Regions from separate parts of the Bacillus sp. KNSH39 genome, predicted to be linked through region 1. Evidence: a T-box and tRNA genes for the amino acid it is inferred to sense, from the RefSeq annotation. Region 1 holds a T-box; the other holds one or more tRNA genes.

Region 1 (16,471 bases):
GAAATATGGCTCTTTTGTATTTTATAATGGAGCGAACGAATAATGATCCGGTTTCTGTTTCTTTGTTATCAGTTATGGAATATGCACCTATTTTTATTTTCTCGTTTATCGGTGGTGCGCTAGCTGATCGCTGGAATCCGAAAAGAACAATGGTCACTGGAGATGTGTTGAGTGTACTGTCTATTATAGGAATTGTCCTGTTGTTAAAGCTGGATTATTGGCAGGCTATATTTTTTGCAACACTCATTTCCGCGATTGTAGGTCAGTTTTCTCAGCCCTCATCTTCGCGTATATTTAAGCGCTATGTAAAAGAAGAACAGGTAGCAAATGCGATTGCATTTAACCAAACATTACAGTCATTATTTCTAATTTTTGGACCAGTGGTAGGATCGCTTGTGTATACACAACTTGGTTTATTTACGTCACTATATAGCTTAATCATTTTATTTTTGTTATCTGCTATCGCCCTTTCATTTTTACCAAAATGGGTTGAAAAAGAGCAAGTGGCGAGAGATTCATTAAAAAATGATATAAAAGAAGGTTGGAAGTATGTTCTTCATACGAAAAATTTACGTATGATTACGATCACTTTCACCATTATAGGCTTAGCTGTTGGATTAACAACTCCATTAGAGGTGTTTCTTGTAATAGAACGCCTTGGAATGGAAAAGGAAGCAGTTCAATATTTAGCTGCAGCTGATGGAATAGGTATGTTAATTGGTGGTATTGTTGCTGCAATTTTCGCTTCAAAAGTGAATCCGAAAAAAATGTTTGTATTCGGTATGGGCATATTAGCAATGTCATTTTTAGTAGAAGGGCTATCTACATCATTTTGGATTACTAGTTTCATGAGGTTTGGAACAGGTATTTGTTTAGCTTGTGTTAATATTGTTGTCGGTACGCTTATGATTCAACTTGTACCAGAAAATATGGTTGGAAGAGTAAATGGGACGATTTTACCACTGTTTATGGGGGCAATGCTAATTGGAACTTCACTAGCTGGAGGATTAAAGGAACTAACTTCACTAGTTACTGTGTTTTGTATAGCAATGGCACTTATTTTATTAGCGATAGGGCCAGTTCTACGTATGCAAATAAAAAAAGAAGATGTTGCTAATAAAGAGGCACTAACAAATTCGTTAGCTTCGAAATAACTATTGTAAGGGAGCAATATTGCTCCCTTTTTCTTTGAGGAACTTTTGACAACTATATGAGCCAATTATATACTGATGTTGTAAAAACGATTTTACAGGTTAGGAGCAATGGTGTGAAAAATCAAATCTATGAATTACGCACTGAAAATAATATTTCACAAGGCGCATTAGCTGATAAATGTAAGGTTTCTAGACAAACGATAAATGCAATTGAGAATAATAAATATGATCCAAGTTTAGCGTTAGCATTCCGTTTAGCTGAAGTATTAGGAACAACTGTTGATAAATTATTTTTGTACAAGCAGTAGAGTCGTTCATTATAAGTCGCACCTTTAAAAATAAAAAAGATCCTCTTCTTATGAGAAGAGGATCTTTTCTTATAGCGTTTTAGTCTTTGGACTAGGTGGTGTAACGGATGTATTATTTTCTGGAACTCTAGTTAGTAAGAATCCTCCGATAATAAACAGAACAATAATACTAAGAACACCAGCGTTTGTTTTTCCTGTTAATTGGGTTGTAACACCGACTAATACCGGACCCATAATTGCGGCAAACTTGCCAAATATATTATAAAATCCGAAGAATTCATTAGCAGATTCTTTAGGTACTAGTTTTGCAAAGTATGAACGACTTAGTGCTTGAATACCACCTTGAGATGTAGCAACTAACATTGCTAAAATCCAAAAATCAAGTGTCGTTTTTAAAAAATAAGCATATGTGCAAATAATGATATAAATAATGATACCGACATATAACATTTTTTTACCAGTAAATGTTTCAGATAATTTTCCGTATAGTAAAGCAAATGGACAAGCGACAATTTGTGTTACAAATAATATGATTAATAGATTCGTTGCACTAATACCGAGATCGGTTCCGTAAGCGGTAGACATAGTAATAATTGTGTCGACTCCGTCAATATAGAAAAAGTAAGCGATTAGAAACATAAATACAGTTTTATATTCTTTAATATTTTTAAAAGTATCAGCAAGACGTTTGAAGCTCATTCTAATAGGTCTTGGATGACGCTCAATATAGTGTGTTTGCTCTACGTTTTTTAGCATTGGAATTGTAAATAATCCCCACCAAAGAGCTGTTATTGCAAAGGAAATTTGACTAGCAATGCCGACCGATAAGGGAATAGTTCCTTTTTGGGAAAGAATAATAAGAGCGATACAACCGATAAAAGGAATTGTACTCCCGATATAACCTAATGCAAATCCTCTTGTAGAAATTCGGTCCATTCTATCTTCAGAAGTGACGTCTACTAAAAATGCATCATAGAAAATATTTGCTCCAGCAAAGCCGATTAAGGCGAGCATATAGCACCCTAGCAATAAGTACCACTGAGAGGTTGGAACGACTGCTAACATACTTGTAAATACGATACCGAGTCCAAAGAAGAATGTGAAAAAACGTTTTTTAAATCCTTTATAATCAGCAACTGTGCCAAGAATAGGAGCAAGTATAGAAATTAAAAGTGTTGCGAATGAGTTTGCATATCCCCAATATGCTGTTGAAGTTGCCCCAGATAGTCCAGCTTCTTTTGCAGCTGCTTTAAAGTAAATTGGAAATAATGCAGTTGTAATGACGAGCGAGTATACGGAGTTCGCCCAATCGTATAATATCCAGCTTTTTTCTTGTCTGGACATTTTTTTCATATAATGTTCCCCCTTAAATTTGTTTTACTAACAGTGTACAAAAATAAAAATTATAAAAAGAGAAACAGTGATGAAATTTACATAACTTTTACATATATACACTGTTCTTTACAATTGGAGTAAATCCTCTACAATTGCTCCGTCTGTTTCACCTAAGTGTAAACCGAGTAGTCTAGCGATAGTTGGGCCCTCATCAATAAGTCTCATATACGGTATGGTAATGCCGCTTTTTATCCCTTTCCCAGCAGCGATAAAAATTGTTTCATAGTTAGGTTTTGTTGGAGAGTATCCATGCGTACCAAATGTATATTTTTTACTAGGCGTAACATCTTTTTCGGTAATTTCTTTTATAAAATCTCCTGTATAGTTTTCAGTGAAATAATACCCTTCTCGTGCTTCTAACATGAATAAACAATTACCGTCTGCACCGCAGTCTTTCGCAGCTTCATCATGAAGTATAAATTCAATTCCGTTTTGTTTATTTTGAAGTAGCTCTTCAAGGAGTAGTTGTACCTCCCGAATTGTATCCGTATCATTTTTGTCCTTTACATATACATAGGCAGAGCCGTCGCAACTTTGGCAATAGGCTTTCCAGTCTACTAATTTTCTTTTTTTATTAAGAGATATAAGTCCTCTTTGATGGAATAGCACATTTAATTGTATGGATTTGTTTTCACTTAAAGCGCTATGATCACCAAGGGCAATAATTGTACTTTCTTCGTATAAGTCACTTTCTTTTAGTGCTTGAATAATTTTCCCTAGACGTTCGTCGTGTCTCTGGATAGCAGCTATTGTTTCGTTAGATTCAAAGCCGTGATAGTGTCTTTGTGTGTCTAGATCGGTGAAATGTACGAACATGATATTAGGCTTTTTCGTCTGGATTGTATGCACAGCAGAGGCGAGGGCGAAATCATCCAGCTCTGGTTGTGATAAACCATTTCTTATATGGCCGAAACGACGATTTAAATCTAATTGGTATAGTGGGCTACCGCTAAATAAGGAAACTAACACTTGATTTTGCCAAGGTCTATTTGGAAAAATTTCTGGTAAATTGTAATCGATGTTCGCTCTTCCAGTAACAGGCCATAGAAGGGCAGCTGTCGTTAAATTTGCTTTGCGCGCTTCATCATACAATGTTGTTCCTTTTATTGATTTTCGGTACCAATGCCAATCAGGTGATTCACGCCCTGGTTGAAGTAACGTATTGCTAACAACACCGTGCTTGTTAGGGTAATTACCGGTTACGATTGTTGAGTGGCTTGGATATGTTACAGAAGGATAAATTGGTTCTACTTTTTCGACAACCGTGCCCTTTTTTATTAGAGATTGGAAATGAGGTAGTTTTTGTAGTATAGGAAAATCTAAAGCTGATAAACAGTCGAATGATAAAATAATGACATGGTTTGTTAATGCTTTATCCATAAAGTTCCCTCCTGATTATATAAAACCTATTCTTATATATTACTATTAATACCTAGTAATAAAAATATATTTTTATGTGAAAATTTATTATTTATTTTCAGAAAAATTAAACATATAATTAAGTATAAGGGAATCTATGGAAGGAGGAAACACTATGGATTGGTTAGATGGATTTGGTATCTTTTACATCATTGGCGGAATCACGATTATCCTTGTATTTGCTATTTCATATTTACTAAAGAAGCGGTTTCCAGACAAACAGTTCGATATTATATTTGCACTTAGTTTAATACTTCTTTGCTTAGCGTCCTTTCCCGTTACAATGATTGTTATTGGTGGGTGGGAAGGAATGGGATATGGATTTATTGGTTTCTTCGTCCTACTTGGTACACTTATCGGTATGATTGCACATCAACTTGTGAAAATTACGCGGAAAAGCTACGTATAAAACTGCAAAAAAATGAAAAGAATATATAAAAATAAGAAAATTAGCTATTGTTTTAAAAAAGAATTTGTATTATGATAATCAACAAATTTATTTCGTTATAACGATGAAAAAGGACTAGTACATGTTCAACCTTTTTAGCAGAGAGAGAATCCGTCAGGCTGAAAGATTCTTAAAAAGGCAATATGGAACCTGCCTTTGAGTTCTGCATATGCAGCGGGAATTTCCCGTTATCAAAAAGAGAGCATGCGCAATTTTTGTGCATGAATCAGGGTGGTAACGCCGACAAAGCTCGGTCCCTATTTAGGGACGCGGGCTTTTTTGTATTTTCTAGAAGGAGGAAGACTGACTATGGCAAAAGAACAAGTGCAAGCCATTACGAAGATGGAAGAGGACTTTGCGCAGTGGTATACCGATATTGTAAAAAAAGCCGAACTTGTTGATTATTCAAGTGTAAAAGGATGCATGATTTTACGTCCGTATGGTTATGCCTTATGGGAGAATATGCAGAAGGTGATGGATGAGAAGTTAAAAGAAACTGGCCATGAAAATGTATATATGCCAATGTTTATCCCAGAGAGTTTATTGCAAAAAGAGAAGGATCATGTTGAAGGATTTGCTCCTGAAGTAGCATGGGTTACGCATGGTGGAGATGAAAAGTTAGCGGAAAGACTTTGTGTACGTCCTACATCTGAAACTTTATTCTGTGAGCACTTTTCAAAAATTGTGCAATCCTATAATGATTTGCCAAAGTTATATAATCAGTGGTGTTCAGTAGTTCGTTGGGAGAAGACAACTAGGCCGTTCCTTCGTACGACTGAATTTTTATGGCAAGAGGGTCATACAATCCATGAAACGGCAGAAGAATCGCAGGCTGAAACATTAAATATTTTAAACTTATATGCTTCTTTCTGTGAGGATTATTTAGCAATACCAGTTATTAAAGGACAAAAAACAGAAAAAGAGAAGTTTGCTGGAGCAAAGGCAACTTATACAATTGAAAGTTTAATGCATGATGGAAAAGCACTTCAAACAGGAACCTCTCATAACTTTGGGACGAATTTCTCAGAAGCATTTGATATTAAGTTTTTAGATCGTAACGGTAAGTGGCAATATGTGCACCAAACATCTTGGGGTGTATCAACAAGAATGATAGGCGGGCTAATAATGGTTCATAGTGATAATAATGGACTTGTAATGCCACCAAAAGTCGCTCCAGTGCAAGTTGTTATTGTACCAATTGCTCAGCATAAAGAAGGAGTTTTAGCAAAAGCAACAGAGTTACAAGCACATATTCAAAAGGTTGCACGAGTAAAAATAGATGCTAGTAATAAAACACCAGGCTGGAAATTTAATGAGTATGAAATGAAGGGGATTCCAATTCGATTAGAAGTTGGCCCTAAAGATATTGAAAAGAATCAAGTTGTACTTGTAAGAAGAGATACGAAGGAAAAAGAGTTTGTACCAATGGATCAATTAGAAGAACGTATTCCAGCATTACTTGAAGAAATTCATATTGCTTTATTTAATAAAGCAAAAGCATTTCGCGATGAGAATACGTATGTTGCGACAAATTTCGAAGAGATGAAAAAAATAGCTGATGAAAAGCAAGGCTTTATTAAGGCAATGTGGTGCGGGGAATTAGCTTGTGAAGAAAAACTAAAAGAAGAAGTTGGCGTATCTTCACGTTGTATGCCTTTTGAGCAAGAGCATTTAGCTGAAGAATGTATTTGTTGTGGTAAAGAAGCTAAACAAATGGTGTATTGGGGAAAAGCGTATTAATACTTTTTCTGATAGGTGATAAAAGGACTTTGGGCTGCATAATAAAATGTAATCCAAAGTCCTTTTTAGTTTTATACAGTATTTCATGTACTTTTTAGATGGAAGGATGTTGTTCTTATTTTACGTTTTTACGACGAATAAACAGTAACATACCAATTAGGAATGTTGAAAGCCCCATTAAAATAGATATAGGGTAATGCGTTGCAGTATTAGGTAATTTATCACCTTGTTTTTTCGTATTATCTTTTACATTACCCCCTTGAGAACCGTTGCCCTCCTGAGAATTGCTATCGCCTTTAACACGATTGCCACCTTGAGAGCCATTACCCCCTTGAGAACTGCTATCACCTTTAACACGATTGCCGCCTTGAGAGCCATTGCCGCCAGAACCGTTACCACCAGAACCGTTACCGCCAGAACCATTGCCACTAGAGCCATTGCCGCCAGAACCGTTACCGCCAGAACCATTGCCACTAGAGCCATTGCCGCCAGAACCGTTACCGCCAGAACCATTACCGCCAGAACCGTTGTCACCAGAGCCACTGCCGCCAGAACCGTTGCCACCAGAACCATTGCCACTAGAGCCATTGCCGCCAGAACCATTGCCACCAGAACCATTGCCACTAGAGCCATTGCCGCCAGAACCGTTGTCACCGGAACCATTGCCACCAGAGCCATTGCCGCCAGAACCGTTGTCACCGGAACCATTGCCACCAGAGCCATTGCCGCCAGAACCATTACCGCCAGAACCGTTGTCACCAGAACCGTTACCGCCAGAGCCGTTGCCACCAGAACCATTGCCACCGGAACCGCTGCCGTCAGAGCCACTACCACCAGAACCGTTACCGCCGGAACCATTGCCACCAGAGCCACTGCCACCAGAACCGTTACCGCCAGAACCATTGTCACCAGAACCAGTATCGTCCTGAGAACCGTTATTTCCTGGAGGTATATTATTATCCTTTGAGTTTCCTTCTGCAAAATGATCGCTATTTTGTACAATAGCGTTTGTTAATGGTTGGAAGTTTTCAGTTGCAGCATTACCGATATTTAAACCGCTAAAAAAAGATAAAGAGAGTGTTGATGCTAAAATGAAGATTTTCGTCATGGTTTTCCTCCTAAGAGATTAATGTTCCATCTAAAATACATCCCTTTGTAATATTTCTTAGGAAAAAGAGTTTTATGCAAAAAAAACTATATATAGAAAAAGGTGGTGTATTTGTCAAAGCAGAAAAGAGTTAATGTAGATTTCCTACAAATAGTAGAGGGGGAGAATTTACATTCATAACGGTAGAGGAAGTGGCAGCAGATGAAAGAGTATATAGCGTTTGATATTGGCGGTACGCAAATTAAGTATGGTATTGTTTCAGAAATAGGGAGAGTATTAAAGCGTCAAACAGTTGCAACAGAAATTCATTTAGGCGGAGAACAAATTATTCAAAAACTTATATATGTATCCAAAAAAATAATGAATGAACATACTATTGCCGGAATCGGTATTAGCACTGCGGGAATTGTTGATATTAATAAAGGAATTGTGACGGGAGGTGCGGATCATATTCCGGGATATAGTACTATTCCTATTATTGATAGATTGCAAGAGATATTAAAAGTTCCAGTATCGATTGACAATGATGTGAATTGTGCAGCGTTTGGAGAAAAGTGGAATGGTAGTGGAAGAGAGAAAGATAACTTTATTATGCTCACCCTTGGAACAGGGATTGGGGGAGCAATTTTTATAGATGGAAAATTGTACCGAGGACATTCATTTAGTGCTGGTGAATGGGGGAATATGTTAATAGAAGAAAAAACGTTTGAAGAGGTTGCTTCGATTTCAGGATTAATTCGACTTGTAAGCAAATATAAAGGCAAAGGCAAGTGGAATGGGAAAAGAATTTTCGAGTTGTATGATAAAGGAGATCGGGAAGTTGCTCAAGCAGTTGGGATTTTCTTTAAACATTTGGCAATCGGAATTAGTAATCTTGCTTATATTTTTAATCCAGAAACGATTATTATTGGTGGAGGAATTACCGATAGAGGAAATGAGTTTTTAAAAGAAGTAAAAGAAGAGGTCAGTAAATACTTAAATCAAGAGATTTATAATAATTGTGAGATTGAACTTGCGCAAAACGGTAATTGTGCAGGAATGATTGGTGCTATTTACCACTTCTTACATCATCATAAGTAAATTATATGAATGTTTTCATATAACTGAGAATTTATCCTTTTTATCGCTAGGTAAATAATGCTACAATATAAGAGAAGAATACAATATTTTCCGATTCGGAAAATGCTTTGTAGAAAGGGAGAAACTTCATGCCTATTATTTTAGAAAAAGGTCAAAAGATCGATTTAACGAAAGGACAACCAAAAGTAGCAAAACTACAGGTTGGCTTAGGCTGGGATCCAATTGGGCAATCAGGTGGATTTCTGTCTTCATTATTTGGAAGTAAACCAAATGTAGATTGTGATGCATCTGTTGTTATGTTAGAAGGAGATCGTTTTTTAAACAAAAATGATTTAGTTTACTTCGGAAATAAACTTTCTACTTGTGGTAGTATTATTCATTCAGGAGATAATTTAACAGGTGAAGGCGCTGGTGATGACGAAACAATTTTCGTAGAATTACATAAAGTTCCAAGCCGTATTAATCGTTTAGTATTCGTTGTAAATATTTATGACTGTGTAAATCGTCGTCAAGATTTCGGGATGATTCGTAATGCATATATTCGTATTCAAAACCCGCAAACTGGTGAAGAATTAGCACGCTATAATTTATCGGATAATTATGCTGGCAAAACAACTCTAATTGCAGGTGAAATGTATCGTCACGGAAGTGAATGGAAGTTTTCAGCAGTTGGAGAAGGCACGCAAGATAAAAACTTAAGTGAGATTGTATCACGTTATCAATAAAATAACCGAGGAGGAATTGTATATGGCATCAATTTCATTGAAAAAGGGACAAAAGGTAGACTTAACAAAAACGAATCCAGGTCTTTCGAAAGTTCTTGTAGGACTTGGTTGGGACACGAATCGTTATGACGGACAAAACGATTTCGACTTAGATGTTAGTATTTTCTTAGTAGGCGCGAATGGTAAAGTTTCAGGAGCAGAAGATTTCGTTTTCTATAATAATCCAAAAGGTGCGAATGGTGCTGTAGAGCATTTAGGAGATAACCGCACTGGTGAAGGTGAAGGCGATGACGAAGCGATTAAAGTAGATTTGAAAAATGTTCCTGCTCACATCGAACGTATTTGTTTCACAATTACAATTTATGATGGAGAAGGCCGTAGCCAAAACTTCGGACAAGTTTCTAATTCTTTCGTACGTATTCTTGATGAAGAAAAGAATGCAGAATTAATTCGTTACGATTTAGGAGAAGATTTCTCTATTGAAACAGCCGTAGTAGTAGGTGAATTATATCGTCATGCAGGTGATTGGAAATTCAATGCAATCGGAAGTGGATTCCAAGGTGGATTAGCGTCTCTATGTAATAACTTTGGTTTAGATGTAGAGTAATAGATTTGATTTATATATCCATCGGTGAAATGTATGTTTACTGATGGATATATTTTTAAAGATAAAAATATAGAGGTGAATATAGATGGTTATTCAATTACAAAAAGGCCAGAAAATCGATTTAGGTAAGACAAGCCCTGGTTTAACAAAAGCAGTAATTGGTCTTGGATGGGATATTAAATCTTATGACGGCGGAGCCGATTTCGATTTAGATGCATCTGCCTTTTTATTAGATGCAAACGGAAAATGTACGAAGGAAACTGATTTTATCTTCTATAATAATTTACAGTCTCCTTGTGGATCTGTTTTACATACAGGAGATAACCGTACAGGTGAAGGTGAAGGTGACGATGAGCAACTTGTTGTGGATTTGAAGAAAGTTCCAGCAGATGTGCACAGAATTGCTATTACAGTTACGATTTATGATGCAGAAGGCCGTAGTCAAAACTTTGGGCAAGTAGGAAATGCGTTTGTTCGTTTAGCGAATGAAGAAACGAGTGAAGAAGTTCTTCGTTTTGATTTAGGGGAAGATTTCTCCATCGAAACAGCAGTTGTCTTTTGTGAATTATACCGTCATAATGGACAGTGGAAGTTTAATGCAGTAGGAAGTGGATTCCAAGGTGGTTTAGGTGCGCTTGTAAGAGCGTATGGCTTGGATGCATAGAAAGGAAACGATATTCGTTTCCTTTTTTTGACCTTTCTATAAATCTAGCAAAGAATAGGGGATAAAGGTAAGATGAGTATTTTGCAAGGAATCCTTGATACGTATGCTCAGTTTTTCGACTTGGACATGTGGATTAAAGTGTTGCAGGATCCAGTATCTTGGGGATTAATTGGTACACTTGTTGTACTCGAAGGATTATTATCTGCTGATAACGCACTTGTGTTAGCGGTAATGGTAAAACATCTTCCGGAAGAAAAACGTAAAAAAGCATTATTCTATGGACTTATTGGAGCTTATGTGTTCCGCTTTATTGCGATTGGAATCGGAATGTTCTTAATTAAATTATGGTGGGTAAAACTTCTTGGTGCACTTTACCTTGCTTGGTTATCAGTAAAATACTTTATTGATAAGCGTAAAGGTGCAAGTGAAGAAGACGAAGCTCACGGTATGAATCAAAATAGTATTCTCTTTAGAATGTTTGGTGTCTTCTGGGGAACAGTTGCGATGGTTGAATTAATGGATATCGCATTCTCTGTAGATAGCGTACTTGCTGCATTTGGTGTATCTAATGAAGTTTGGATTTTACTATTAGGCGGAATGCTAGGTATTTTAATGATGCGTGGTATTGCTGGTGTATTCTTAAAATTGTTAGAGCGTATTCCAGAGCTTGAAACGACAGCATACATTTTAATCTTAATTATTGCAGCAAAAATGTTACTGTCTTTAATCGAGATTGAGATTAGTCATACACTATTCTTTATTATTTTAGTTGTAGCATTTGGAGCAACATTTATACTTCACTACATGAAGAATTCTGGACAAGCTAGAGAAGAAGTTGCAGCTACTAAAGAAGACAATAAATAATTGAAATGGGTTTGCTCGTTTTGCGAGCGCCCATTTTTTATAACCAAAAATAGTTTATAATAGAAGAAGGACTTAGAAAAAACGTAAATGTTTTTGGAGGTGAACTGTTGTGTTTTCACGTTTTACACTTCAACCATATGCATTAAAAGATGAATCAGATTTAAAGCAATTTGAAACGCTTTTAGAAAAACGCCCACAATATGAGCTGACAGAGAATGAGATGAAATTTAGTTATATAGCATGTCGAATCCTTGGCGTTCCTAATGATGTAGATGAATATTTTAATGAACTGTTTGATTATAGTGAAGCGAAAGGAATCGAAGTTTTACACGAACAAAATTTAAACAAAGTGATTGATTCGGAAAAGCTTCGTCATATTCAAGAAGTGTTCGGATTACATCAAGAAGCACCAAATGGTCTGACAGTAAATAGGCTAGTTGCACACTTATCTGGGAAACAACTTTTACCGAAAGTAGACAATCCTGATTTACAGCATTACATACATACGACGTTTATTTCACTATTGAAATTATATGAGAAGCAACATAATCAGTCGTTAAAGACAGAAGGCTTCCGTCGTTTCTTAATCGACATAATTAAACTAAGCGAAAATTACGTAGCGAAGTGGTTCTCTACGATTAATTATAAGAAACAAATGCCGCGTATCATTTGGTACGGTGATGCACAGGAAAGCCGTATATATTTCTTATACTTTCTTATTATGCTCGGTTGTGATGTGCTTTATTATCACCCAGAAGGAAAAGATGGATTTGAAAATATTGATGAAGAGGGAAGAACTTTTGTTGTATCTCATTCAAGTCGCATTTCGCTTGAACCATTCCCTGATCGTCGCCGTGAGCGTGTTGCAACAGTAGCGTATCAAGCTTCGAAAGAAATTGAACAAGTACTTCACCACGATAATTCACTGCTGTACAAGCCGTGGCAATTCCGTTCCTATACGCCTGTAGCTCGTACGTTAAAAACGACATATGATGAACTCTTTTTAATTACGAAAGAAAAGGCATTTGTACGCCCAACATTCTTTGTTGAAAATAAACATATTTATATTCCTTCTTTATTTGCGAAAATATCAGGCGTTTCAAAGAATGATAAAGAATATTTTCAACGATTAAAGGCTGTTACATCATTTGATAACAGTTTATTAATTAATACATTCCCGTTTACGAAAGAGCAAAAAGCAAACTTCCAATATCATTATCGAGATGCATTGGACCGAGCTGGAAAATTGCATCCTGATCTAATTATGAATAGCCATTGGTGGCCGCATAAGCGTTTACCGGAAGGTTTACAGCATGGGATTGCAGAGGCGATTATCCATACGTGCGAAAGTGAAATGTGCAAACCAATTGCGAAAGAGACGAAACAAGATGTAGCGCTATATGTTTTCGCACAACTTTCTCAAATACCACCCAATATTTTAGAACAGCTTGAGAAATTTGATTATTCACAAGATGTACCGAAAATTGTTATATTTAATAATGAGAAGAGCGGAGAATTAACTCGTTCTGACGCTGTTTTATTACTATTTTTAAATCAAATTGGAGTAGATGTATTCCATTTCAATCCCACGGGCAGAAACGATATTGAACCATATGTTGAAGCGGGAGCATTTGATTCCCATTGGCTTGAAGAAGTTAATTTCGATCTTGAGTTTCATGGTTCATCAGCCTATAAAAATTTATCACAAACAATAAAAGGACTATTTCGTCCATTTTTATAAGGAAAGGGAGAATACCATATGAATAACCCAGTCGTACTAGATTCGAAAACTGAATTGAATGAGCAAACCGCACAAGATGTTCGCTTGCAACTTAGACAAGATGCAGATGTGCAACGTATTTATAACGCAGTAGATATTAAAGATCAATTGGAATTAATTGAACTTGGAAAAGAACCTTCTATGGAAATTTCACGTTTTGCTGATCAAATTTTACATACAATGTCATTATCAAAGATAGAAGATTCTGGTGAATTGTTAAAGCAGCTTGGTAAAATTATGGACCGATTTGATAGTAAAGACTTTGCGGAAGAAAAAAGTGGTTTCTTCTCACGTATGTTCAAAAAAGCGGATAAAATGATAGAACAAATCTTTAGTAAATATCAAACGATGGGCCGCGAAATTGATAAAGTTTATGTGGAAATTACGAAGTACCAAGATGAGATGAAAAAATCAATTGGTACGTTAGATGGCTTGTATGAGCAAAACTTAAAATATTATTTAGACTTAGAGAAGTACGTAGTAGCAGGAGAAATGTTATTAGAGCGTTTAAATACAGAGTTAGTTCCGATGTATGAAGAGCGTGTACGTAATAATGATCAATTAGCAGGTATTGAATTAGAGTCGCTTAAAAACTCTGTTGAAATTTTAGAACAGCGTATTGACGATTTAGAAAAAGCACGTATGGTTGCGTTACTTACAGCACCACAAATTCGTATGATTCAACGTGGTAATAATAAATTAATTGGTAAAATCAATACAGCATTTATTACAACGATTCCTATCTTTAAAAATGGTATCATTCAAGCGGTAAATGCCAAGCGCCAAAAGCTTGTTGCAGATTCTATGGCTGAACTGGATCGCCGTACAAATGAATTACTTAAGAAAAATGCACAAAATATCGCAACGCAAAGTGTAGAAGTAGCGAGATTATCAGGTTCTTCTAGTATTAAGATGGAAACACTTGAGGAAACTTGGAACATTATTTCAAGAGGTATGCAAGAAACACAACAAATTGAAGAACAAAATAAACGTGAGCGTGAAGAAAGCCGCAAGCGTATGGCTACATTAACAGAGAATATCAAAAAAGAATTACAAGGATAAAGTGAAACTTTAATCAGTGGGGTTTTGTTCATCCCCACCGATTATTAGCCTTCACCAATTGGACATTTATGGGCAGTTAATCCATCACCTAACTTCTTTGCTCAAACTGAATTTTGAGGTGGGAGTTTTACTGCACGGAAAATAGTAGGATAAATGAAAAGGCAATGAGGACTATTCCTCATTGCCTTTTAGTTTCTCTTCACTAATTTAATAATCTCATTCAGAATAAGTGGAATGATACTTAATAAGAGAACAAATCCCCAATCTCGCATCGTTAATGCATGTACACCGAATATATTTGCAAGGGGCGGGATGGAGATGATACAAACTTGCATAAGAACACCGATAAGAAGGGAGAAAACTAAATATTTATTTGTAAAGATCCCAATTGAAAAAATTGATTTCGTTATTGAACGCAAGTTAAATGAATGAACGAGCTGAGAAAAACTAAGAACGACAAATGCCATCGTTTGAGCGTGTAATAGAGCATCGTCATCAATTCGCTTTGGGAAAAGAGGAAATAAATTTGTATCTCCAGTATAGAATTTTGCTCCGACGATAAAAGCTATTAGAGTTAAAAGTCCAATGATAACTCCATTGAAAATCAGGAAAGGAACGCTGCCACTAAATAAGCTTTCTTTCGCATGTCGTGGTTTTTCCTTCATCACATCTGGATCTTCAGGATCAACCCCAAGTGATAATGCAGGCAGTGTATCTGTAATTAAATTCACCCACAAAATATGAATAGGTCGTAGTGGTGTTGCCCAGCCGAGTAAAATCGCTAAAAATAAAGCGATAATTTCTCCGAAGTTACAAGAGAGTAGGAAGAGAATTGATTTTTTTATGTTACGATAAATATTTCTACCTTCTTCAACGGCTTTCACAATAGATGAGAAATTATCATCTGTTAACACGACGTCTGCTGCCCCTTTTGCAACGTCTGTTCCTGTAATGCCCATCGCAACGCCAACATCAGCTTGCTTTAAAGATGGTGCATCATTGACACCATCACCAGTCATAGAAACGATATTTCCTTTCGCGCGTAATGCCTTTACAATTTTCACTTTATGCTCTGGAGAGACTCTAGCGAATACATTTAAATGATTAATTTTGCTAGCTAGTTCTGTATCAGAAATGTTATCTAATTCAGTTCCAATCATAATTTCCGATATTTCTTCAGCAATGCCAAGTTCTTTGGCAATTGCAAAGGCGGTATCTTTATGGTCACCAGTAATCATAACTGTGCGAATACCGGCTTTTTTACATTCTTTAATTGAATCTTTCACTTCAGTTCGTGGTGGATCAATCATACCGACAAGACCAATAAAGATAAGATTTTTTTCAAGATGATTTATATCCACATCGTTTGAATCGTATTGTTTAAATGCGAATGAAAGTACTCTTAAAGCTTCTTGAGACATTGACCCAGCGGCTTCTAATATTTGATCTTTATCAGCATCTGTTAGAACCTCGATTTTACCGTTTTTAAATATGTGGGTACATCGAGGTAAGAGTTTGTCGATAGCACCTTTCGTCATGCTATAGTAGCTTTCATCATATGTATGCACGGTTGACATCATTTTACGATCTGAATCGAAAGGCAGCTCATTTACACGTTCATGTATTTTTTCTAAATGATCTTTTTGCATATTAAAGGTGGTTCCGGCAACGAGAAGAGCAATTTCAGTCGGGTCTCCCGTTTGTGATTCGTTATTGTAAGACGCATCATTACATAGCACCATATTTTCTAACAATAGACGTTGCGCATCATTATTTACATTTAAACTTTCTAAGCGATCGTATGTGTTATCACTATAAAAGTGAGTAACGGTCATTTTATTTTGCGTTAACGTACCTGTTTTATCTGAACAAATAATTGTGACAGAACCGAGGGCTTCAACAGCTGGTAGTTTCCGAATGATAACGTTTTGTTTAATCATACGTTGCACACCAATTGCAAGAACGATGGAAACGATAGCTGGCAAACCTTCTGGAATAGCTGCAACGGCTAAACTAATTGCAGTCATAAACATTTCTAGTGTATCTCGTCCTTGTAAAAAACCGATGAGAAACATCACGATACAAATAGCTACAGCAACAAAGCCTAAATACTTTCC
Region 2 (7,375 bases), 290 kb from region 1:
GCGGAGCCGCAGCGAAAGCGAGTCTGAATAGGGCGTTTAGTACGTGGTCGTAGACCCGAAACCAGGTGATCTACCCATGTCCAGGGTGAAGTTCAGGTAACACTGAATGGAGGCCCGAACCCACGCACGTTGAAAAGTGCGGGGATGAGGTGTGGGTAGCGGAGAAATTCCAATCGAACCTGGAGATAGCTGGTTCTCCCCGAAATAGCTTTAGGGCTAGCCTTAAGTGTAAGAGTCTTGGAGGTAGAGCACTGATTGGACTAGGGGTCCTCATCGGATTACCGAATTCAGTCAAACTCCGAATGCCAATGACTTATCCTTAGGAGTCAGACTGCGAGTGATAAGATCCGTAGTCAAAAGGGAAACAGCCCAGACCGCCAGCTAAGGTCCCAAAGTGTGTATTAAGTGGAAAAGGATGTGGAGTTGCTTAGACAACTAGGATGTTGGCTTAGAAGCAGCCACCATTTAAAGAGTGCGTAATAGCTCACTAGTCGAGTGACTCTGCGCCGAAAATGTACCGGGGCTAAATACACCACCGAAGCTGCGGATTGATACCAATGGTATCAGTGGTAGGGGAGCGTTCTAAGGACAGTGAAGTCAGACCGGAAGGACTGGTGGAGTGCTTAGAAGTGAGAATGCCGGTATGAGTAGCGAAAGACGGGTGAGAATCCCGTCCACCGAATGCCTAAGGTTTCCTGAGGAAGGCTCGTCCGCTCAGGGTTAGTCAGGACCTAAGCCGAGGCCGACAGGCGTAGGCGATGGACAACAGGTTGATATTCCTGTACCACCTCTTTATCGTTTGAGCAATGGAGGGACGCAGAAGGATAGAAGAAGCGTGCGATTGGTTGTGCACGTCCAAGCAGTTAGGCTGATAAGTAGGCAAATCCGCTTATCGTAAAGGCTGAGCTGTGATGGGGAAGCTCCTTATGGAGCGAAGTCTTTGATTCCCCGCTGCCAAGAAAAGCTTCTAGCGAGATAAAAGGTGCCTGTACCGCAAACCGACACAGGTAGGCGAGGAGAGAATCCTAAGGTGTGCGAGAGAACTCTGGTTAAGGAACTCGGCAAAATGACCCCGTAACTTCGGGAGAAGGGGTGCTTTCTTAACGGAAAGCCGCAGTGAATAGGCCCAAGCGACTGTTTAGCAAAAACACAGCTCTCTGCGAAGCCGTAAGGCGAAGTATAGGGGGTGACACCTGCCCGGTGCTGGAAGGTTAAGGAGAGGGGTTAGCGTAAGCGAAGCTCTGAACTGAAGCCCCAGTAAACGGCGGCCGTAACTATAACGGTCCTAAGGTAGCGAAATTCCTTGTCGGGTAAGTTCCGACCCGCACGAAAGGTGTAACGATTTGGGCACTGTCTCAACCAGAGACTCGGTGAAATTATAGTACCTGTGAAGATGCAGGTTACCCGCGACAGGACGGAAAGACCCCGTGGAGCTTTACTGTAGCCTGATATTGAATTTTGGTACAGTTTGTACAGGATAGGCGGGAGCCATTGAAACCGGAGCGCTAGCTTCGGTGGAGGCGCTGGTGGGATACCGCCCTGACTGTATTGAAATTCTAACCTACGGGTCTTATCGACCCGGGAGACAGTGTCAGGTGGGCAGTTTGACTGGGGCGGTCGCCTCCTAAAGTGTAACGGAGGCGCCCAAAGGTTCCCTCAGAATGGTTGGAAATCATTCGTAGAGTGCAAAGGCATAAGGGAGCTTGACTGCGAGACCTACAAGTCGAGCAGGGACGAAAGTCGGGCTTAGTGATCCGGTGGTTCCGCATGGAAGGGCCATCGCTCAACGGATAAAAGCTACCCCGGGGATAACAGGCTTATCTCCCCCAAGAGTCCACATCGACGGGGAGGTTTGGCACCTCGATGTCGGCTCATCGCATCCTGGGGCTGTAGTCGGTCCCAAGGGTTGGGCTGTTCGCCCATTAAAGCGGTACGCGAGCTGGGTTCAGAACGTCGTGAGACAGTTCGGTCCCTATCCGTCGTGGGCGTAGGAAATTTGAGAGGAGCTGTCCTTAGTACGAGAGGACCGGGATGGACGCACCGCTGGTGTACCAGTTGTTCTGCCAAGGGCATAGCTGGGTAGCTATGTGCGGAAGGGATAAGTGCTGAAAGCATCTAAGCATGAAGCCCCCCTCAAGATGAGATTTCCCATAGCGTAAGCTAGTAAGATCCCTGAAAGATGATCAGGTTGATAGGTTCGAGGTGGAAGCATGGTGACATGTGGAGCTGACGAATACTAATAGATCGAGGACTTAACCATATAATATGTAGCAAATGTTATCTAGTTTTGAAAGAATATAAAAAACTTGTTGACTTTCGAGGTCAAATGAGTTACAATGATTCTTGTCTTAAATGAATACAGTCTGGTAATGATGGCAGAGAGGTCACACCCGTTCCCATACCGAACACGGAAGTTAAGCTCTCTAGCGCCGATGGTAGTTGGGACCTTGTCCCTGTGAGAGTAGGACGTTGCCAGGCAAAATGGAGGATTAGCTCAGCTGGGAGAGCACCTGCCTTACAAGCAGGGGGTCGGCGGTTCGATCCCGTCATCCTCCACCATATATGTCGGAGGGGTAGCGAAGTGGCTAAACGCGGCGGACTGTAAATCCGCTCCTTCGGGTTCGGCAGTTCGAATCTGCCCCCCTCCACCATTCTTAATTAATGGGCTATAGCCAAGCGGTAAGGCAACGGACTTTGACTCCGTCATGCGCTGGTTCGAATCCAGCTAGCCCAGCCATTAAGAGCCATTAGCTCAGTTGGTAGAGCATCTGACTTTTAATCAGAGGGTCGAAGGTTCGAGTCCTTCATGGCTCACCATTTTAATGAAATATGCGGGTGTGGCGGAATTGGCAGACGCACTAGACTTAGGATCTAGCGCCTTTGGCGTGGGGGTTCGACTCCCTTCACCCGCACTTTTAATAAAATAACTCATACATGTCTTGCGGAAGTAGTTCAGTGGTAGAATACAACCTTGCCAAGGTTGGGGTCGCGGGTTCGAATCCCGTCTTCCGCTCCAATTTTCAATATGACATGCCGGGGTGGCGGAACAGGCAGACGCACAGGACTTAAAATCCTGCGGTGGGTGACCACCGTGCGGGTTCGACCCCCGCCCTCGGCACCATATGCGCCCGTAGCTCAATTGGATAGAGCGTTTGACTACGGATCAAGAGGTTAGGGGTTCGACTCCTCTCGGGCGCGCTTTTATTAACGGGAAGTGGCTCAGCTTGGTAGAGCACCTGGTTTGGGACCAGGGGGTCGCAGGTTCAAATCCTGTCTTCCCGATATTCCCAAAAAACATGGGGCCTTAGCTCAGCTGGGAGAGCGCCTGCCTTGCACGCAGGAGGTCAGCGGTTCGATCCCGCTAGGCTCCACTTTATTTAATATATGTCTCGGAGGTATACCCAAGTTCGGCTGAAGGGATCGGTCTTGAAAACCGACAGGCGGTGAGAATCGCGCGGGGGTTCGAATCCCTCTACCTCCTCCATTTTTTCTTTAATGGCTTAGACATATAATAATAAAATATTTATTTTTTCCTTCATGGAGGTATACCCAAGTTCGGCTGAAGGGATCGGTCTTGAAAACCGACAGGCGGCGAGAGTCGCGCGGGGGTTCGAATCCCTCTACCTCCTCCATTTTTAAAACTTTATATTGTCGCGGGGTGGAGCAGCACGGTAGCTCGTCGGGCTCATAACCCGAAGGTCGCAGGTTCAAATCCTGTCCCCGCAACCAAATGGTCCCGTGGTGTAGTGGTTAACATGCCTGCCTGTCACGCAGGAGATCGCCGGTTCGACCCCGGTCGGGACCGCCATTTATGTTGGCTCGGTAGCTCAGTCGGTAGAGCAGAGGACTGAAAATCCTCGTGTCGGCGGTTCGATTCCGTCCCGAGCCACCATTTTTTTATGCCGGCTTAGCTCAATTGGTAGAGCAACTGACTTGTAATCAGTAGGTTGGGGGTTCAAGTCCTCTAGCCGGCATCATTTAGGGGCATAGTTTAAAGGTAGAACTGAGGTCTCCAAAACCTCCAGTGTGGGTTCGATTCCTACTGCCCCTGTAAAGTATATGGGCCTATAGCTCAGCTGGTTAGAGCGCACGCCTGATAAGCGTGAGGTCGATGGTTCGAGTCCATTTAGGCCCACCATATATTATTCCGCAGTAGCTCAGTGGTAGAGCTATCGGCTGTTAACCGATCGGTCGTAGGTTCGAGTCCTACCTGCGGAGCCATGGCCCGTTGGTCAAGTGGTTAAGACACCGCCCTTTCACGGCGGTAACACGGGTTCGAATCCCGTACGGGTCATACCAAAAAGAGTCAGCATTATGCTGGCTCTTTTTTATTTTGTTAATCCTTTTTATTACGTTACTTTCCAGAAATAAATAAAGGAATTTTGGAAAAGCTATGGTATGTATAAAAAGGAGGAAATCATAATGACACGAGTGAGAGACTTAATGAGTACCCATATTGTACATTGTACACCGCTAGACAATGTATATGAGGCAGCTGTAAAAATGAAGGAAGAATCGATTGGATTAATTCCTGTTGTTGAAAATGAGCAAGTTGTTGGGCTTGTTACTGATCGTGATTTAGTCGTTCGAGGGATTGCTGAAAAACATCCTGGATCTAATAAGATTACAAATGTAATGACAACAAATATTATCTCAGTTTCTCCAAATGATTCTATTGAAAAAGCTACAGAGCTAATGGCACAGCATCAAATTAGACGATTACCAGTAGTTGATAGTGGTCAACTTATTGGCATGTTAGCACTAGGAGATTTAGCTATAAGGGAATCAGCAGATGATCAAGCTGGATTTGCCTTGAGCGAAATCTCAGAGCGTACAGAGTAAATTGAAACTTTCATTAACCGAGAGTTTAATGGTCACTCATAAAGAGCTAAATTATATATAAATTTCAGATACATTATTCTAGTATATATGGATTAAACTAATATGTTAGCGTGATGTATCTGAGACATTATATAATAAGTATGTGGTTAATAATTTCGACATTTTTTTAAAATTTGTTATTCTTAATTTTTAATAAGAGAAAAGATGATATACTGATAGATATAAGTATTATGAGAGATTTTGAATATAACAATATTAATTTTTAGTGGTGCGATAATAAATTAATATTTCCTACATAGATGAAAAGGGAAGGGGAATTATATGAAGGCTGTACAGGGCGATCCAAATTGGAATTTGGTTACAGATACATATATAGAACCAAATAATTTCGCTGAATTATTTTCTTTGCTTGTACCTTGTCACCCAAAAGGTGAGGGGAAAGAACGAACTATATTAGTATGGAAAGAGAAAGAATTTTATAAAGAAGAAAATTTAGCGGCATTTATCGTATATGGCATGAATAAAGCAAAGAAATTACCGCAGTTTCATAAAGATGAAATTCCAACTTTAGTGCGTATTCTTCGCTTATGCCAAGAGATTGGTTGGTATGAAGAGGCAAATGATTTTATGATAGCGCAAGGATTAGCTGAGTTTGTTCATACTTCATTGGAATATGAAACATGGGATCTTTTGACGCAATCAGTTGCTTTAAATTATTTAATTATTAAATATCGTATAGGTGAATTGACAGATAGGGATATTGAAATTTGGGATAGAGTTAAATTTAATGAGAAGTGTATAACCGATTGTAAACATTTATTATCTCATAAAGAAGTATTGGAATTTACATTCTTTTATATGTGCAAGAGAGCGAAATCATTATCAAAAGAGCAATTAAATAGTGATATGATGAGTTTAGCAATGTATTGTAATACTTTTGTATATGATTTGTATACACATGATTTATTACGGAAATATCGTAAGTGTACAGATTTCCTATCATATTATGGACCTAGTCAGGCAGTTTTAGCATGTCAAAGAGCTGTATTATCTCAAATTTCCGATCGCTTAGACCCATTAAAGACAACGCATGTAGATGATTATTTATATGTGATGAAAGAAATGATGGAGCATATGACGATAGGAGTAATGGATCGATATGGTCATTTTATTGGAAAGCTACTATCTTATGTGCCATTTTTCGAAATGATACAAGTTCCACAGCATGCATATTATTGTGAAGAATTACTGTATATTTGTAAGGGCATTGAATATAAAGAAGAAACACTACGCAATTATATATTTATACAATTACATGATTGTTTACCATCATTTTTTAGGCTATTTCTTAAAAATAAGCGTTACGCAACGATTCATGATATTCTTTTCTATTGGTGCGATGACGAACAACGAATGAGCTTAGAGAAAAAATATAATCTGAGCTTTATTTATGAAAAATATGCTTGTGGATAAACAATATTTTCGATATGAAAAATTAATATAAATTAAAAAGGATCTCCAGTTTATGTGAGATCCTTTTTTGTTAGTAAAACAAGGAGAAAGTGATTAAGACAAGAAACAACATTCCATATAGGAGAAGTTGTGCAGTATAACTTCCTTGTATACCAAAAAAAGTATTGGCTTTCTTATACAAATGCAATATGTATTTTATTGGAGTATCTTTGAAAGATTGGTACACAGTGTCTCCTCTTTCTAAGCTTCTTGTTTTCGTTTTTGGTTATAAGGGACATTAATATATCTAGCTACAAATAATAAAACAGCCATAAAGAATACTGGAAATACAGTAGATAAATAAAAGCCATTACTAATTATATTTGTTATGAGAGCACTCAAAAGAAAAATAGCATTATAAATATGGGCAATTTTTTGTTTTAGTTGCACTTGAAATGATTCCATCATAATTTCTAATGCAACAAAAGCAATAATAATAGATAAAAATACAATGTTTGTATTGTAAATGATTAAACAACAGATTAAACCTAAAAAGGCTACGTATTCAATTATAAGAGGTATATTGCGTGGCATACAATTTACCTAACTAAATATGGCAGTGGATTTACTGCATTTGTTTTTTCAAAATTCCATTCTCCATTATGTAATTCAAAATGAAGATGTTGCCCGTATGAATGACCTGTGTTTCCCATATGACCTATTAATTGTCCAGTTTGTACTTGATCACCAGCTTGTACAGTGCGATCCTTCATATGAGCATAAACAGTTGTATATAATTTCCCATTGATTTGATGCGCAATGAAAACAACATTGCCATAGCTAGCTGAATAATAAGATTTCACAACTTTACCTGCAGCAGCAGCTTGGATAGAGACGTTTCCTGGAGCGGCAATATCTATACCATAATGCATTTGTTCCCAGCGTATATCAAAGGTTGAGCTAATTCTTCCTTGAGCGGGGAATTTGAAAGCAGCTGGAATTGATGAAGGCTGATCTGTTTTAGCTTGTGGTTGATTTTGTACTACATAGTGTTTTGCTACATATCCGTATCCTGTGCCAA

What was found. A T-box is a leader RNA that pairs with one kind of tRNA and senses whether it is charged. The one in region 1 lies ahead of proS (proline--tRNA ligase), so its partner is inferred to be a tRNA-Pro.
Region 2: it has a tRNA-Pro gene. The T-box ahead of proS (proline--tRNA ligase) is inferred to sense a tRNA for this amino acid. The anticodon was not compared.

Annotation. Positions count from the first base shown of each region.
Region 1 is NZ_JBQXYO010000001.1:4,301,428-4,317,898, forward strand. It holds gene ACUL40_RS21985 (MFS transporter) at 1-1,154, shown strand, start outside; gene ACUL40_RS21990 (helix-turn-helix transcriptional regulator) at 1,211-1,462, shown strand; gene ACUL40_RS21995 (MFS transporter) at 1,532-2,815, opposite strand; gene ACUL40_RS22000 (alkaline phosphatase family protein) at 2,924-4,237, opposite strand; gene ACUL40_RS22005 (YesK-like family protein) at 4,392-4,685, shown strand; T-box leader at 4,780-4,986, shown strand; gene proS (proline--tRNA ligase) at 5,034-6,464, shown strand; gene ACUL40_RS22015 (LPXTG cell wall anchor domain-containing protein) at 6,580-7,572, opposite strand; gene ACUL40_RS22020 (ROK family protein) at 7,774-8,652, shown strand; gene ACUL40_RS22025 (TerD family protein) at 8,781-9,377, shown strand; gene ACUL40_RS22030 (TerD family protein) at 9,400-9,984, shown strand; gene ACUL40_RS22035 (TerD family protein) at 10,070-10,648, shown strand; gene ACUL40_RS22040 (TerC family protein) at 10,721-11,512, shown strand; gene ACUL40_RS22045 (YceG family protein) at 11,622-13,253, shown strand; gene ACUL40_RS22050 (toxic anion resistance protein) at 13,272-14,354, shown strand; gene ACUL40_RS22055 (cation-translocating P-type ATPase) at 14,543-16,471, opposite strand, start outside.
Region 2 is NZ_JBQXYO010000001.1:4,600,134-4,607,508, forward strand. It holds rRNA gene ACUL40_RS23410 (23S ribosomal RNA) at 1-2,260, shown strand, start outside; rRNA gene rrf (5S ribosomal RNA) at 2,363-2,478, shown strand; tRNA gene ACUL40_RS23420 (tRNA-Val) at 2,484-2,559, shown strand; tRNA gene ACUL40_RS23425 (tRNA-Tyr) at 2,568-2,651, shown strand; tRNA gene ACUL40_RS23430 (tRNA-Gln) at 2,663-2,737, shown strand; tRNA gene ACUL40_RS23435 (tRNA-Lys) at 2,742-2,817, shown strand; tRNA gene ACUL40_RS23440 (tRNA-Leu) at 2,832-2,912, shown strand; tRNA gene ACUL40_RS23445 (tRNA-Gly) at 2,942-3,016, shown strand; tRNA gene ACUL40_RS23450 (tRNA-Leu) at 3,033-3,121, shown strand; tRNA gene ACUL40_RS23455 (tRNA-Arg) at 3,125-3,198, shown strand; tRNA gene ACUL40_RS23460 (tRNA-Pro) at 3,209-3,282, shown strand; tRNA gene ACUL40_RS23465 (tRNA-Ala) at 3,299-3,371, shown strand; tRNA gene ACUL40_RS23470 (tRNA-Ser) at 3,392-3,484, shown strand; tRNA gene ACUL40_RS23475 (tRNA-Ser) at 3,540-3,632, shown strand; tRNA gene ACUL40_RS23480 (tRNA-Met) at 3,653-3,729, shown strand; tRNA gene ACUL40_RS23485 (tRNA-Asp) at 3,733-3,808, shown strand; tRNA gene ACUL40_RS23490 (tRNA-Phe) at 3,817-3,892, shown strand; tRNA gene ACUL40_RS23495 (tRNA-Thr) at 3,902-3,974, shown strand; tRNA gene ACUL40_RS23500 (tRNA-Trp) at 3,981-4,051, shown strand; tRNA gene ACUL40_RS23505 (tRNA-Ile) at 4,062-4,138, shown strand; tRNA gene ACUL40_RS23510 (tRNA-Asn) at 4,147-4,221, shown strand; tRNA gene ACUL40_RS23515 (tRNA-Glu) at 4,223-4,294, shown strand; gene ACUL40_RS23520 (CBS domain-containing protein) at 4,423-4,842, shown strand; gene ACUL40_RS23525 (DUF3965 domain-containing protein) at 5,164-6,315, shown strand; gene ACUL40_RS23530 (hypothetical protein) at 6,556-6,888, opposite strand; gene ACUL40_RS23535 (SH3 domain-containing protein) at 6,894-7,375, opposite strand, start outside.